Regions from separate parts of the Priestia sp. FSL P4-0332 genome, predicted to be linked through region 1. Evidence: riboswitches for the same ligand, from Rfam matches in the RefSeq annotation. Region 1 holds a riboswitch; the other holds the start of a gene.

Region 1 (8,153 bases):
ATACAAAAGTACCTATTTTAACTCACGATGAAATTGGAGAGTTAGCGATTGCTTTTAATCAAATGGGCAGGCAGTTAAAGTTTAACCTCAATGCGCTCAATCAGGAAAAAGAGCAGCTTTCAAGTATTTTAAGCAGTATGGCAGACGGTGTTATTACGTTTAGTAGAGACGGATCGATTTTAATTACCAATCCTCCAGCGGAGCATTTTCTTCAGACTTGGTATTACGAGCAGGATGTCAACAATCAGCAGGTCCCTGAGCTTCCAGCAAACGTCGTCCATTTGTTTCAAACGGTAGTAGAGACTGAAACGGAGCGAAGTGCAGAATTGAAAATTCAAGGGAAAACGTGGGTCATTTTAATGTCACCGCTCTATAATCAAACGAAAATTCGCGGTGCTGTAGCTGTACTACGTGATATGTCTGAAGAGCGTAAACTTGATAAATCGAGAAAAGATTTTATTGCAAACGTGTCTCATGAATTGCGTACACCTATTTCTATGCTTCAAGGTTATAGTGAAGCTATTATTGACGATATTGCAAGTACGGATGAAGAAAAGAAAGAAATTGCACAGGTGATTTATGATGAATCACTCCGTATGGGCCGGCTTGTAAATGAACTTTTAGATTTGGCGCGAATGGAAGCGGGACATGTGCAGCTTCACTTAGAATCTGTAGCAATGGTTGAATTTACAGAACGTGTTTTGCGTAAGTTTCAAGGGTTAGCTAAAGAAAAACATATTAAACTGTCTCTTAATGGAAAAATAGAAGATGAATTTGAAGCGATGATTGATTCAGACCGTATGGAACAAGTGCTGACAAACTTAATTGATAATGCGATTCGTCATACGGATGACTACGGAGAAGTAAAGCTGCATCTTGATAAAAGTCAATCCGAAATCCATCTTTCTGTTCAAGATACAGGAGCAGGCATTCCGAAAGAAGATCTTCCATTTGTATTTGAACGATTTTATAAAGCGGATAAAGCCAGAACAAGAGGGAAGTCAGGAACTGGTCTTGGGCTTGCAATCGCCAAAAATATTGTGGAGGCACATCAAGGGATCATTGCGGTTGAAAGTGAATTAAATGAAGGAACAACTTTCTTTATTAAACTGCCAAAGTAAGCACATGCTAAATAACAGTTTGTTCGGCTGAAATAATAAGAATAGCAAAGAGATGTGATTCAGTGGAAAATCACATCTCTTTATTTTTTCTATAAACAAGTCTAAAAGAGAAGGAATTGGCATATAGTATGTTTTGTGTGCAATGATCTACATAGGAGGTTCTTTCTTCATGATTGACGTGTTAAGAAGAATATTGGTTGTATTAGTAATGGGATTGTGTATAGGTCTTTTATTTTTGGGCGGGCAAATAGTAAAAGCAGAAGAGAAGCAGTGGGAGTGGCCGGTTGAAGGAGTCTTAACTGATATATTTGGTTCTCGTCACGCCAAACACTTTGGAATTGATATAGCAGCACCTGTTGGTACACAGGTGTATGCTGTTGCAAAAGGAGTGGTGAGCCGCTCTTACTATTCAAATACATACGGACAGGTTGTTTTTATCAAACAAACAAATGGATACGAAACGGTCTATGCTCATCTAGAGGAACGTTTTGTTGCAGAAGGAAATCGTGTAGCCGCAGGTCAAAACATTGGACGAGTTGGCAATACAGGGCGATCTTCAGGTGCACATTTGCATTTTGAAGTTCATCAAGAAAGTTGGAATCCGGATAAAACCAATGCAGTAAACCCACTTGCCAAATTGGACAAGCAAAAACTATCGGCATACGTAAAAAGCGATTTAGCTGCCACGGTTTTTCAGCAGTTACATCAGACTTCTGATAACTGTATTCTTATCCATCAAGGAGATACATTATCTGAGCTCGCAGTCAAATATGAAGTAGATATTGATCAGCTAAGAAAGTGGAATCATTTAGAAAATACGATGTTAAATGCAGGACAAGTGTTAAAGATAAGTCCATAAAAAAAGAGCCGCTAAGGCTCTTTTTTTAATGTCACAATTCAATACGCTGTATGGTCACAATTTCGCTTGTTTGTTTTAACGAGGAAATGACAGAATCATCTAAAAGTTTATCAAACGTAAGCATCATAATGGCTTCTCCGCCTTTTTGCTTACGGCCCACTTGCATGGTAGCAATGTTAATACGTAAATCTCCAAGTACTTTCCCTACATTTCCAATAACTCCGGGCTGATCACTGTGACGGATATAAAGAAGATGTCCTTCCGGATAAAAATCAATATCAAACGAATCAATATTAATAATTCGAGGTCCATAGCCTGCTATATAGGTGCCCGTAATGGTAAATATACGCTGTTCCCCTGTTACGGTAACGTCAATCATATTGGAATATCCTTGCGTATCTTCCGATGTTTTTTCACCAAATGTAATTCCTCGTTCTTTGGCAATCATAGAAGCATTGACTTCGTTAACAGGTGAGTCGATCCGATGAGTTAAAAAGCCTGATAGCAAGCTCCGTGTAATATAAGTGGTTTCCAAATCCGTCACTGTACCTCCGTAGGAGATAGAGATATGCTGAACAGGTTCTCGCATGCATTGAGATAAAATGGCTCCCATTTGTTTAGTAAGGCTCGTAAACGGCTGAATTTTTTCAAAAACTTCTTTAGAAAGCGTTGGCAAATTAATGGATGAGCTTACAGGATTACCTTCTAGAAAACGCAGAACGTCATGTGCCACGTCCTCAGCAACGTTAAGCTGGGCTTCTTTTGTAGAAGCTCCTAAATGGGGAGTTGTAATAACTTGATCAAAATGTAACAAAGGGTTATCAATCGGCGGCTCAACTTCAAATACGTCAATAGCTGCACCTTGAACATGGCCAATTTCTAAATAATGAACTAAGGCTTTTTCATCAATGATTCCGCCGCGCGCGCAGTTTAATAAAAACACACCCTTCTTTGTTTTGGCTAATGTGTCATGATTGAGCAATCCCTTTGTTTCTTTCGTAAGCGGAGTGTGCACGGTAATTACATCCGCTGCTGCTAGTAATTCATCCAGGGATAATAGTTCTACTCCTAGCTTTTCAGCTCGGGAAGAGGTTAAAAAAGGATCGTAAACGTGAACGCTCATATTGAAGGCTTTTGCGCGTTTGGCAAGTTCTGAGCCAATTCGTCCAAATCCGATAATGCCCAGGTGTTTGCGATTAAGCTCTGTTCCAACAAATGCTGAGCGGTTCCATTCGCGCGCTTTAACTGAAGCATTTCCTTGGGGGATATGACGAAACAAGCTAGCCATCATAGCAAATGTATGTTCCGCCGTTGAAATGGTATTTCCGTTCGGCGCGTTAATAACGACAACCCCTCGTTTGGTTGAGGCTTCAATATCAATATTATCGACTCCTACTCCAGCGCGAGCAACAATTTTTAAATTCGGCATTTTTGTCAGCAAATCCTCTGTAACCGTCGTAGCACTCCGTACTAAAAGCGCATCGTACGTATGCAAATCATTCTCAACTTCTTCAACTTTTTTTCGCGTAAGATTCACATGAGGAGCTTCAAGTAGTGGAGCAAGACCTTCATTGCTAATTGAATCAGCTACTAACACATTATACATGACGTGAACATCTCCCTTGGATTTTACTATCATCAAATATTTGATAATTTACCATGTTTAAAAAATTCTGTCAATTGTATTTTTCAAACTTTACGATTAGTTATCAAATACACAATTATAAACGTAAATTGGAACTATAAATATGTCATAACGCTGTTGGTTATGCACTTATTTCCTTATTTTACATATAAAAGCAGTAATGAAGTTTATAAAAGACATCAATTTAATATGAATTAAAAAACTTCTTTATTTACTTTTAATTCGAGATAACATATAATAAATTCATAATTAAATATTGGTCTATCTTCGGGGCAGGGTGAAATTCCCGACCGGCGGTAAAAAACAAATTGTTTTGAGCCCGCGAGCTTATATGTAATACATACGAGCAGATTTGGTGAAACTCCAAAGCCGACAGTACAGTCTGGATGGGAGAAGGTGGAGGTTCAGCGTTCAAAACCTAATGTGATGAACGTTTATTAAATATGCCTGCCATGTCTCCTCTCAACGAATCATTTGTTGGGAGGTTTTTGCGTGGGGATATAAAGTTGAACCTTTCTTCTTTGAAGAGTGGATCACAAAGAAGGAGAGAGGCAAGATGCAACAAAGTAAGAAAACTCAAAAGCTGGTTGTACTAGGAATGTTAAGTAGTATTGCTTATATTTTAATGATGATTAACTTTCCAATTCCTGGATTACCTCCGTTTTTAACAATTGATTTTAGCGAAATTCCTGCACTCGTAGCAGCACTTGTATTCGGACCGATGGCTGCTGTTATAGTAGAAGGAATAAAAAATTTATTGAATTATTTAATTCAAGGAAGTGCTACAGGGGTTCCAGTTGGTCAAGTGGCGAACTTTGTGGCTGGTTTACTGTTCGTTCTTCCTGTATCATACATGTTCAACCGATTTAAAACGGCTAAAGGCGTAACGATAGGTTTGGTTACGGGTACGGTGGTAATGACGGTACTCATGGCTGTCTTAAATTATTATGTCTTCTTACCAGCGTATACAATCTTCTTACAATCGCCAGAAATGTCTAGTGAACAAGCACGTCAATATATCGTTGCAGGTATTTTGCCGTTTAACTTAATAAAAGGAGCAGCAACAGGGGTTATCTTTGTCTTATTGTTTTCAAAAATGAAGCAATGGATCACGCGTCGCATTGCTGTTTAATTCAATCGCTCTCCCGGGGAGAGCGATTTTTATATATAAAAAAACCTGCAGCATGTACACTACAGGTTTGCTCAATACTTATTCGAATTTATTAGCATCGCCTTCGAATTTTTCATCCGCTACGCGAATTGAATCCGTAGGGCAGCCTTCCATTGCATCCATCATATCATCTTCTAGATCTTCTGGAATTTCTACTACACCTTGGTTATCATCTAATGTTACGAATGCAATACCTTCATCATCATAATCATAAATGTCTGGTGCTGCTGCTCCGCAAGCGCCGCATGCGATGCAAGTATCTTTATCAACAATTGTATATTTTGGCATAACAAGACCTCCTGTAAAGTGTTCGAAAATTTCTCATTATATAATCTCTTCGCGAATCAAGAGTGAAATTTCTCCTTATTCATTGTAAAATGATTTATAAAACTTTTCAATAGAAAAGTCACTGAGAATGCTTATCAAATCAAGGTTTCTTCACTTACCCAAACGTTTTGATACATAAAGGAAAGAGCTAAAAAGCCTTTATCTCACATGCTATTGGTCACTTTTGGTACAATGAATGAGAAAGGAAGTTGACACCTTTGAATTATATTCAAGTTAGCATTTTATTTTGTATAAAACAGTTAAAAGGTGAGCGAACCGCCTATGGTATTTATCATTTATTAACAGGTAAAAAGTCAGCTCAAACGATTCAAGACGGAAAAATTTTTGGAATTTCGTTTCTGTTTCAGTCATTTGTTTACTTAGATAAACGGTCTTTTGAAACCTGCGTTGCATATTTAAAAGAACAGCAGTATATTGAAGAAACTGAAAATCAAAAGTATGTGATGACAGATAAGGGACAAGCACGCCTTGAAGATGAACTGACGGCTCGACCCTTTCATCCAGCTTTAGACGGATGGAAATTCGCAAGCAGTACTCAATTATTTTTAGCAAGAATCACTTTGTTCATTCAGACCTTATCAAACCTACAGTATTTTCAAAAAGGGTTTTTACCCATTTCCAAAAATCCTGAGGTTATTCAATGGGTCAAAACATATATTATGTCTCAAAAGCAAACGCGTCAAGAGTTAGCGGCCGAGCTATTCGAAGAGCTCCGAACGTGCTTGAAAGGTTGTACGGAACGGGACGCGTCTCTTTTTGTTTTGCAACTGACTGGATACCAAAGAGTAGGCTTTACAAAAAATCAGTTAGCATATCAATATGAACTCGATGAGCATTATGTTCATATTCAACTTTTAGGGGTTATTCACCATATCATTGAAAAAGTGAGTAAAAATAATGAAAGCTTTCATGTACTTTCTTCTTTTTTACGTGATCTATATTTAGAATTGCCTTTGACAAGCTCGACGTTAAAAACGTATAGCTGGCTTCAAAAAGGCAAGACGCTTGAAGAAATTGCTTATATAAGGCGTTTAAAAGAAAGTACAATTGAAGATCATATTGCAGAATTAGCTCTGTTTGTTCCATCTTTTTCAATCGATGCATACGTATCGCCTAAGCAGCAGGAAGAAATTGTCTCAGCTTTTGAAGGTTTGCGTACAAATAAATTAAAGGTGATAAAGGAAGAAGTAAAAGACGACGTTACCTATTTTCAGATTCGTCTCGTATTAGCAAAACATTTTACCTGATACTAAAAAAAGTGGTGTTTGATGTGAAGATAGAACAACTTCTACAGAAACAATTTGGCTATAGCCAATTTCGACTAGGACAAAAAGAGATTATTCAAGATATTTTAACGGGTCATAATGTGTTAGCGGTTCTTCCTACAGGAACAGGAAAATCATTGTGCTATCAGCTCCCAGCTTATTTGTTGAACCGACCGGTGCTGATTGTATCTCCTTTAATTTCACTGATGGAAGATCAAGTTCAACAACTAAAGGCAAGCGGAGAAAAGCGAGTTATTGCCTTAAATAGTTTCCTACAACAAGAAGAAAAACAACGAGCGCTAAAAAATTTAGCTTTTTATCGTTTTATTTATGCATCTCCTGAAATTTTGCAAAATGCTGTTGTAGTAGAAGCATTAAAGCAGGCAAAGGTAGGCCTTTTCGTTGTGGACGAGGCGCACTGTATTTCTCAGTGGGGACATGATTTTCGTTTAGATTATCTACAGCTAGGAGATATATGGAAGGAACTTGGCAGTCCGCTATGTCTGGCATTAACGGGAACTGCGACTAGGGAAGTAGTGGAAGATATTAAGCGCTACTTATCGCTTCCTGCTGTCAACGAGCACATCTATTCCATGAATCGAAGTAATATTGCGATGAAAGTTGATTTTGTTGCAAGTATTGAAGAAAAAAAAGAGAAGTTACTGATGTACGTTAGTGAACTGCAAGGTCCGGGAATTATCTATTGTTCCAGCCGATCTTGGACAGAAGCATTAACACAGCTTCTAAAGGAAAATGGGATACAGCGAGTGCAGTATTACCATGGGGGAATGGAACCGAATGAAAGAATGCTTGTTCAACAGCAATTTTTAGAAAATCAGCTTGATATCATTTGCTGCACAAGTGCATTTGGAATGGGGGTTAACAAATCGAATGTTCGCTTTGTTATTCATTTTCATACACCTACGCAGCTAGAAGCATATGTACAGGAAATTGGAAGAAGTGGACGCGATCAGCGAAACAGTATTGCGATCTTGCTTTATGCTGAAGGAGACGATGATTTTGCTCATTCTTTACTTGAAATTGAGCTTCCTTCTTCAGATACCATCTTATACTGCTTGTCGTATTTACGAAACCATGATCAGGCCATTCCTTTAAAACAAGTAGAGTCTCACTTTCTTTATACAGTGGGTGTTCAAGAAACACATTGGCGATTTATTCGTTATTATTTGTACAGAGAAAATGCAGTGGAAAATGAACATGTTGAACCCTGGAAAATTCCTGAATCGCTGCATGAAACGATTGTTACAGCTGTAAATAAACGTCTTCGAAACAAACATGACAAGTATCGTGCGATGAAGGGGTTTATTGAGACAAAAGAATGCCGTCGTCACGTGCTGCTTGGCTATTTCGATGAAACGGGAAAATCAGAGCTTGAGAATTGTTGCGATTGCTGCGGCTTGGATTTAGAAAACTATAAAAAAACAAATGGTGAGCAGGAGCAATGGACATTTCAAGGCTGGGAATTAGAATTAGCTCGTTTGCTTCGTCAAGGAGAGATATAATGGCAAAATCACAGCAAGAGCTTATTTCATCCATGACAGATGCAGAGCTAGTTAAAAATTTATATGTAACACAGCTGCTCATCTGCTTCATTGCTTTAGGCATCGGTTTTTTTACATTCGATTCGTGGAATTTCTTTTTGCAGTTTTTTCAGCTGGATTGGTCTTCTATTTTATTGTACGGGGGAGGGACAGCTCTCTTGGTAGTAGGAGGAGATATACTT
Region 2 (8,153 bases), 3.0 Mb from region 1:
ATTTATCTGATTTTTAGAAATTATACAACAGTAAATTGTGAATTTCCAGCAAATATTGAGGGAAATTTAAAAGCTAAAGGGAAAATATCCGTATATTTTGTTTAAAAATGACTGTTATGTTAGGGGTTAAGGAGTTTTTTGTGAGAAATACAAAAAGAAAATGAAAAATAAAAAATAAACGAAAAGGCACAAGCGCTGGGATATGCGTAGATTTACACGTAAAAAGGCTCGTCTTTTTTTAATCGTTTCTACATATAGTGAACTATGAAGGGTAGAAGGGTGATGGGCATGAAAAGGTGGAAACTCACGCTGCAGGTTGCTGCTACGTATGTAGGCACCGTTGTAGGAGCCGGTTTTGCAACAGGCAAGGAAATCGTTCAATTTTTTACACAGTACGGGGAACTTGGAATGGTCGGAATTTTGGTCAGCGGCTTGTTTTTTATTTGGCTAGGTTCAAAAATGATGCTGCTTTCGCACGCAATTGGGGCTTCTTCTTATCAGCAGCTTAATACATATTTATTTGGTGATGTGCTTGGAAAAGCGGTAAACGGTGTAATGATTGTCATTTTATTTGGAGTAACTTCAGTCATGCTAGCGAGTACGGGGGCAATAGGAAAAGAACAGTTTGGACTGTGGCCTCCTGTTGGGATGATTTTTACAATTGTTTTAACTTATATATTTATCGCAAAAGGAATTAACGGTATTTTAATGGTTAATTCTCTTGTTGTGCCGATGATGCTTTCATTTGCTTTTATCATCTTTGTGCCAAATATCAGCTATTTCTCACTGATTCAAACGAAGCCGGATTTAACGCTCGTCACGCAGTGGAAGTGGGCGGTTAGTCCCTTTTTATATATTTCCCTAAATCTAGCTTTGGCTCAGGCCGTTTTGGTTCCATTAGGAAGCTCCGTGAAGGATAGGAGCGTGATTAAAAAAGGGGCCGTAATAGGAGGGTGTGTACTTACGTTTATGCTTGTTTCTACTCATCTTGCCCTTTCCAATTTGCCTTATTCATTTCAACTTGATATTCCGATGAGTGCCGTTGTTAAAAATATCTCAGCGTGGGTGAATGTTTTATTTACGGTAGTTGTGTTAGGCGAGATTTTTACTACATTGATTGGAAATGTATTTGGAATCGCTAAGCAGCTTCAGTCATTTCTTCCCCTGAATGACAAACAAGCTTTTGCGTTTATTATCTTGGCCTGCTTTATTATTGGGCAATTCGGATATGCCCAGCTTCTTGAGTTTTTGTATCCGATATTTGGCTATATTGGACTAGCTTTTGTATGGATGCTATGTATTAAAAAAGAAAAAATAAGCTAAAAGCTGGATTTTAAAGAATAGATGTGAAAAAACGAAGTTAAATGATGTGACAAGTCGATTTTACTTTGCTATAATGTAAAACAAATAAGACTATAGCAGTCGAATATATTATCCTTCGGGGTCGGGTGTAAGTCCCAACCGGCGGTGATAAAGCGTATGCTTTTAAGCCCGTGACCCGTTTTCATACGATGTATGTTAGCGGTGGATCTAGTTAAAATCTAGAGCCGACAGTAAAAGTCTGGATGGGAGAAGGATCAGGAAGCACAGTTGTTTTTTTGTGTTGAATTAATAAGGGACACGTTTGCCTTTTTTAAAGCTACCCTTGTTTTTGTACACAAAATATAACTGTTTATTTCGTATACAATTAGCGGAATTTTGCATAGATAAAACTGATTCAGCTCAGCCGACCCCTTGGACATTTGTTCAAGGGGCTTTTTTATTTTCAGTGGTTGGGGGAAAGATAAATATGAAAAAAAAGCAGCTGCTATTTCAAAACGGTATAAGAAGTTGGAATAGCGCCAAAGCAGGTGAAGAAAATGTTCACAGGTATCATTGAAGAGATTGGAAAAATAAAACGTATTCAAAAGGCCACAGAAGCAATTGTTCTTACGATTGATGCGAAGACCGTGTTAGAAGATGTGAACTTAGGGGACAGTATTTCAGTTAACGGCGTTTGTTTAACCGTAACGGCTTACTCTCAAAATGAATTTACGGTCGATGTCATGCCGGAGACGATTAAAGCAAGTACCCTTCAGCTTCTAACCGTTGGATCACGTGTTAACTTAGAGCGGGCGATGGCTGCAAATGGCCGGTTTGGAGGGCATTTCGTTAGCGGACACGTTGATGGAATTGGAACCATTGTAAGCAAAACACGTAAAGGAAATGCCTTTTATTATGAAATTCAAGTCGATCCCGAACTTCGTGAATTTATGATGTTAAAAGGGTCTGTTTCCGTAGACGGAACAAGTCTTACTATTTTTGATGTCAGCAACCAATCATTTACTATTTCTCTTATTCCTCATACGGTGCTTCACACAGTCGTTGGAGACAAACAGCGAGGAGACAAGGTGAATATTGAATGCGATATGTTAGCTAAATATATGCATCAGATGATGACAAATAAGTCAACCCCTGGCGCCTCGAATCGTTCAGGTAACATGAAGGATTTATTGCAGCAGCATGGTTTTACAAATTAACAGTGAGGTGAAAGAGATGTTTCATAAAGTAGAAGAAGCCATTGAAGAGTTAAAAAAGGGAAAAGTGGTTATTGTATGCGATGATGAAGATCGAGAAAACGAAGGAGATTTTATTGCATTAGCCGAAAAAACGACGCCTGAGGTTATTAACTTTATGGCTACTCATGGAAGAGGATTAATTTGTACACCTGTTAATGAAGAAATTGCGCATAAATTGAATCTTCACCCGATGGTAGCGAACAATACGGATGTACATGGAACAGCATTTACAGTAAGTATTGATCATATTTCAAGTACAACAGGTATCAGTGCATACGAACGCTCTGCTACGGTTATGGCTCTTGTAAATGAAGCGACGGTAGCAAGTGATTTTCAACGCCCAGGACATATTTTCCCATTGATTGCAAAAGACGGGGGCGTTCTGCAGCGTGCAGGTCATACAGAGGCTGCTGTTGATTTAGCAGTATTAGCAGGAGGAAAGCCTGCGGGTGTTATTTGTGAAATTATGAATGAAGATGGAACAATGGCACGTGTACCGGATTTAACAAAAATTGCAGAGCAATTTGATTTAAAAATGATTACAATAAAAGATTTGATTGCCTACCGCCGCAAACATGACCAGCTTATTAGCCGTGAAGTAGAAGTGAGCTTACCTACGGCATTTGGTGAGTTTAAAGCTGTAGGATATACAAATAAACTTGATAATAAAGAACATGTGGCTCTTATCAAAGGTGATATTGATCATAATAGCCCCGTTCTCGTTCGCGTTCACTCTGAGTGTTTGACTGGAGATGTGTTTGGTTCTGAACGCTGCGACTGCGGTCCTCAGCTTCACGCAGCTCTTACGCAAATTGAAGAAGAAGGACGCGGCATTCTGCTGTATATGCGTCAAGAGGGCAGAGGTATTGGCTTACTAAATAAGCTAAGAGCATATAAGCTGCAGGAAGAAGGATACGATACCGTAGAAGCGAATGAAAAACTCGGGTTTGCGGCGGATCTGCGAGAGTATGGAATCGGTGCTCAAATCTTAAAAGACCTTGGAGTCAAACAAATGAAGCTTTTAACGAATAACCCTCGTAAAATTACTGGGCTAAAAGGCTACGACCTTGAAGTGATCGAGCGAGTGCCTCTTCAAATGCCGGCAGTGGATGCCAATAAAAAATACTTAGATACAAAAGCTAAAAAATTAGGTCATTTATTACATTTATAATTTTACACTTTTTTTCGTTATAACAAATGAAGCTAATTCATGAAAAGAAATGTAAATAACTATATATTAATACTAGCAGGAGGAACAAAAGATGAATCATTTATATGAAGGAAATTTAGTAGGCACAGGATTAAAAATCGGAATCGTGGTAGGGCGTTTTAATGAATTTATTACAGGCCGTTTACTTAGTGGAGCAGAAGATGCGCTCAAACGTCACGGCGTAGCTGATGAAGACGTAGACGTGGCTTGGGTACCGGGCGCTTATGAAATCCCATTAATCGCCAAAAAATTAGCTGAATCTAAAAAATATGATGCAGTGATTACGCTAGGAACCGTTATTCGAGGAGCTACTCCACACTTTGATTTTGTATGTAATGAAGTAGCAAAAGGCGTTGCATCTCAAAGCTTACAAACAGGCGTGCCAATTATCTTTGGTGTATTAACAACTGAAACAATTGAGCAAGCAATTGAACGTGCAGGAACAAAAGCAGGAAATAAAGGATGGGAAGCTGCAGCATCAGCTATCGAAATGGCTAACCTTTCAAAAATGATTGAAGGATAATAGATACCATTCCAGTTTTTATAAGCTGAAGAGTTAAAAGAGGCTGAAACAAAAGTATGTTAGTTGAAAGAAGATCCGAACGATGAATCGTTCGGATTTTTTTCATTGGCATGGTGAACGTAGGTTTCGGGTATGTAGTGGCTTCTAACTAAAGGGTAAGGCAAAGACTTCTGCGGGAAAAGCGGAAGAAGTGTGACCCCGCAGAAGCGGAAGCGACGAGGAGGCTCAGCGGCCGCCCGTGGAAAGCGAAGTCTTGCACGGAAATCAACTGCAGTGTAGAAAGCGATCCAAACTATCTCATGTATCCCGTTTGTTCGCCTTTAGATTGGATTGATGTAGTTATGTCTCAAGCTCTTTTGAATAGAAGCTAGCTATGTATAATTTGGCTAAAACGTCTTACTCTAAGTAATAATTAGGTCGTAAAAGGGAGACGTCTATGCCTCATTATACTGCTTTTTTTGCATTGATTATTATCAGCACAGCCGTTTTGCTTACAGTATTCATACGTAAAAAAGATAAAAAGCTAGTCGTTTTGCTTTTTTTTATCATTGGAATGGCTTATGTACTAGAGTATGTTGTATTCGTGTTGTTTGAAAGTTACGATTACGATCCTGATTTTATGACCAATGAATATTTTGATAATTTGTTTGGTTCCTTAACTTCTCAAGCGTTTGCTTTTCCAATCATGGCTATGGTGGTAGCTGCTTATCAATTAAAATTCCGCTATATTTTATTCATTTCAGCTATATTTATGGGGATTGAAGAATTATTTTTACACTGGGATATTTATACACATCACTGGTGGAAAACAATTTATACAGGCGTTTTAATGACCATAGGCTTTAGCATTTCAAAGATTTGGTATGTATGGCTAACAGAACGGTATATGACATTTGTGCATTACGCTACATTTTTTCTCGGGATGCTCGCCATTACTTCTACTATTATGTTTATGCTGTTAGCATATTTTCATAATAATTGGTTTTATACGGGATGGTTTGCGTCGGCTACTCATGATTCCGTAAATGCCACGATGATTTACGTTTGTATTGTTACGATTCTCCTCGTTTGGAGTGTAGCCAAAGAATTTTTTGTTGGAGCTGGAATGATTATAGCGGGGCTGCGTATAGTAGATATTTTGCTGATTCACTATGGGATTTTGCTGGTATCTATTACCACTTCACTTGTTCTTTTTACGCTTTTACAAGCGGGTGCATTCATTCTGAGCGTTATGCTTCAAAACTTTATTATGAAAAATTGTTATGGGACGAGCAAAAAAGACGTTGCGTTTCCAGCGAAGAACTACTAAGATAATACGTAACTCAAATAGTTTAGTTCAATAATATTTGAAACAAAGAAAAATGAATTGACGGTTATGCGTATTATTTGTAAGATAGGAAAGCAAATAATAGAAAGCCGAAACAGGGGAGTGAAGGATTCGTGAAAGAGTCCTTTTTTGTAGAAAAGGTACTTAATAATAATGTATTAATTGCTAAACACCTTACCTATGATGAAGTTGTGCTAATTGGGAAAGGAATAGGGTTCAATAAGAAAAAAGGCGATGAAATCGATGCAAAAGCCGTGGAGAAAATGTTTTTGTTAAAGAGTGAAGAAGAGCAAGAACAGTACAAGCAGCTTTTAGCTCAGGTAGATGAAGACGTGATTGAAATGATGAATGATATTGTAACGCACATTCAAAAGCGTGTTAACATTCCTTTGAATGAGCATATACACATTTCATTGACGGATCATATCGCGTTTGCGATAAAACGTTTTCAGCAGGGAATGGGGCTTAAAAATCCATTTTTACTTGAAACAAAAGCTTTATATCCAGAGGAATATACGATCGCATCTGAAGTGGTAGAAATTATTAGTCGCAAAATAGGCGTGCAGCTTCCAGTAGGAGAGATTGGTTTTATTGCGCTTCATATCCACAGTGCGCTGACTGAAAAAAACCTGCTGGAAGTGAATCAAGACTCGCAGCTTATTCAAACGATTATTAATGTGATTGAAGAATCGCTTCATCTGCAGGTAGACAAAGAATCTGTGCACTATATGAGATTGATTCGTCATTTGCATTTTGCTATTGATCGAGTAAAAACAGGAGAAAAAATAGAAGAGCCAAAAAAAATTGCTTTGCTATTGAAAGAAGAATATCCCCTGTGTTACAATGTGTCTTGGAAAGTGATAAAAGTAATGCAGCAAGCCTTACATTTACCTGTATATGAAGCAGAAGCAGTTTACTTAACGATGCATCTGCAGCGACTTATAACAAAAACGGATTTATAAAATCATTTCAATACGTGTTACTGATACGATCAGGCATGAGTGAGAAATGAAGCGATGTGTAATTGGATGAGTGTATCCATTTATCGTTTCTTTTTCCTCATGCCTTTTTTGTTATAAGAAAGCGCAATCATTTAAAGCTTAGGCTTCAGGACACCAGGAGATGTAATGAGTTTTCTAGTTAAAGAAAGCGTTTTATGAAAGCGCGTTAATGATTCACGTATCAAATAAATAGCTTGTTGCACACTAAATATATAAAAGGAGGTAAGCGCCATGTTTAAAAAACTTTTTGGAGTATTACAAAAAGTCGGAAAAGCGCTTATGTTGCCGGTTGCGATTTTACCGGCAGCAGGGATTTTACTTGGAGTAGGGACAGCGCTTCAAAACCCTACATTGTTGGATGCAGTACCGGCACTTGGTGCAGACTGGGTTCAATTGGTTTCAAATGTTTTGTCGCAAGCGGGTCAAATTGTATTTGACAACTTATCGCTATTGTTTGCCGTTGGTGTTGCCGTTGGTTTAGCTGGTGGTGACGGTGTAGCAGGTATTGCTGCAATTGTAGGCTACTTAATTATGAACAAAACGATGAGCACAATCTTAGTTGCTACAGGACAACTAGATCCTGACAAAATGGGTGCCAATCCAGCTTACACTAGCATCTTAGGAATTCCTACGTTAGCTACAGGTGTATTCGGGGGTATCATAGTAGGTATTTTAGCTTCATCCATGTATAATCGTTATTTCAATATTGAATTACCATCTTATTTAGGGTTCTTTGCAGGAAAACGATTTGTACCAATCATTACTGGGGTATTTTCAATTGTTTTAGGTGTTATTATGATTTTCATTTGGCCGCCAATTCAAAGCGGATTAAATGCTTTCTCTACTAACATGATTGATGCAAACCCAACTTTATCAGCTTTTGTATTTGGATTGATTGAACGTTCATTAATTCCATTTGGACTTCATCACATATTCTACTCTCCGTTCTGGTTTGAGTTTGGTGATTACGTTAATAAAGCAGGTCAACATATTCACGGTGACCAAAAGATTTTCTTTGCTCAATTAGCAGATGGCGTGCCTTTAACAGCAGGAACATTCCAAGTTGGTAAATTCCCGTTCATGATGTTCGGATTGCCAGCAGCAGCTCTTGCGATTTATCACGAAGCTCGTCCTGAAAACAAAAAATATGTAGCTGGTATCATGGGTTCAGCTGCTTTAACATCTTTCTTAACGGGTATTACAGAGCCGCTTGAGTTCTCGTTCTTATTCGTAGCACCAGTACTATTTGCAATTCACGCAGTATTTGCTGGTTTATCATTTATGGTTATGCAATTATTAAATGTTAAAATCGGTATGACGTTCTCAGGTGGGGTTATCGATTACGTTCTATTTGGAGTTATGCAAAACCGTACAGCATGGTGGCTAGTTATTCCAGTAGGTTTAGTTCTAGCAGTTATTTACTACTTCGGTTTCCGCTTTGCAATCCGTAAATTTAACTTAAAAACACCGGGTCGTGAAGATAAAGAAGAAGGAGAAGAAGATGTAAAAGTAGAAGCAGCAGAGCTTCCAACAA

What was found. Region 1 has a riboswitch for FMN ahead of MKY06_RS22250 (ECF transporter S component). Riboswitches for the same ligand answer to the same signal wherever they lie in the genome.
Region 2: another riboswitch for FMN. It lies ahead of ribE (riboflavin synthase); the one in region 1 lies ahead of MKY06_RS22250 (ECF transporter S component).

What each region holds. Positions count from the first base shown of each region.
Region 1 is NZ_JBBOUA010000001.1:4,242,615-4,250,767, reverse strand. Features, by position in the region: gene MKY06_RS22265 (ATP-binding protein) at 1-1,121, shown strand, start outside; gene MKY06_RS22260 (peptidoglycan DD-metalloendopeptidase family protein) at 1,291-1,980, shown strand; gene serA (phosphoglycerate dehydrogenase) at 2,012-3,586, opposite strand; FMN riboswitch at 3,885-4,027, shown strand; gene MKY06_RS22250 (ECF transporter S component) at 4,182-4,757, shown strand; gene MKY06_RS22245 (ferredoxin) at 4,836-5,084, opposite strand; gene MKY06_RS22240 (helix-turn-helix domain-containing protein) at 5,342-6,391, shown strand; gene MKY06_RS22235 (RecQ family ATP-dependent DNA helicase) at 6,415-7,932, shown strand; gene MKY06_RS22230 (CPBP family intramembrane glutamic endopeptidase) at 7,932-8,153, shown strand, end outside.
Region 2 is NZ_JBBOUA010000001.1:1,285,108-1,293,260, forward strand. Features, by position in the region: gene MKY06_RS06530 (YkvI family membrane protein) at 289-1,323, shown strand; FMN riboswitch at 1,431-1,581, shown strand; gene ribE (riboflavin synthase) at 1,860-2,519, shown strand; gene MKY06_RS06540 (bifunctional 3,4-dihydroxy-2-butanone-4-phosphate synthase/GTP cyclohydrolase II) at 2,536-3,729, shown strand; gene ribH (6,7-dimethyl-8-ribityllumazine synthase) at 3,821-4,291, shown strand; gene MKY06_RS06550 (hypothetical protein) at 4,728-5,600, shown strand; gene glcT (glucose PTS transporter transcription antiterminator GlcT) at 5,732-6,580, shown strand; gene ptsG (glucose-specific PTS transporter subunit IIBC) at 6,851-8,153, shown strand, end outside.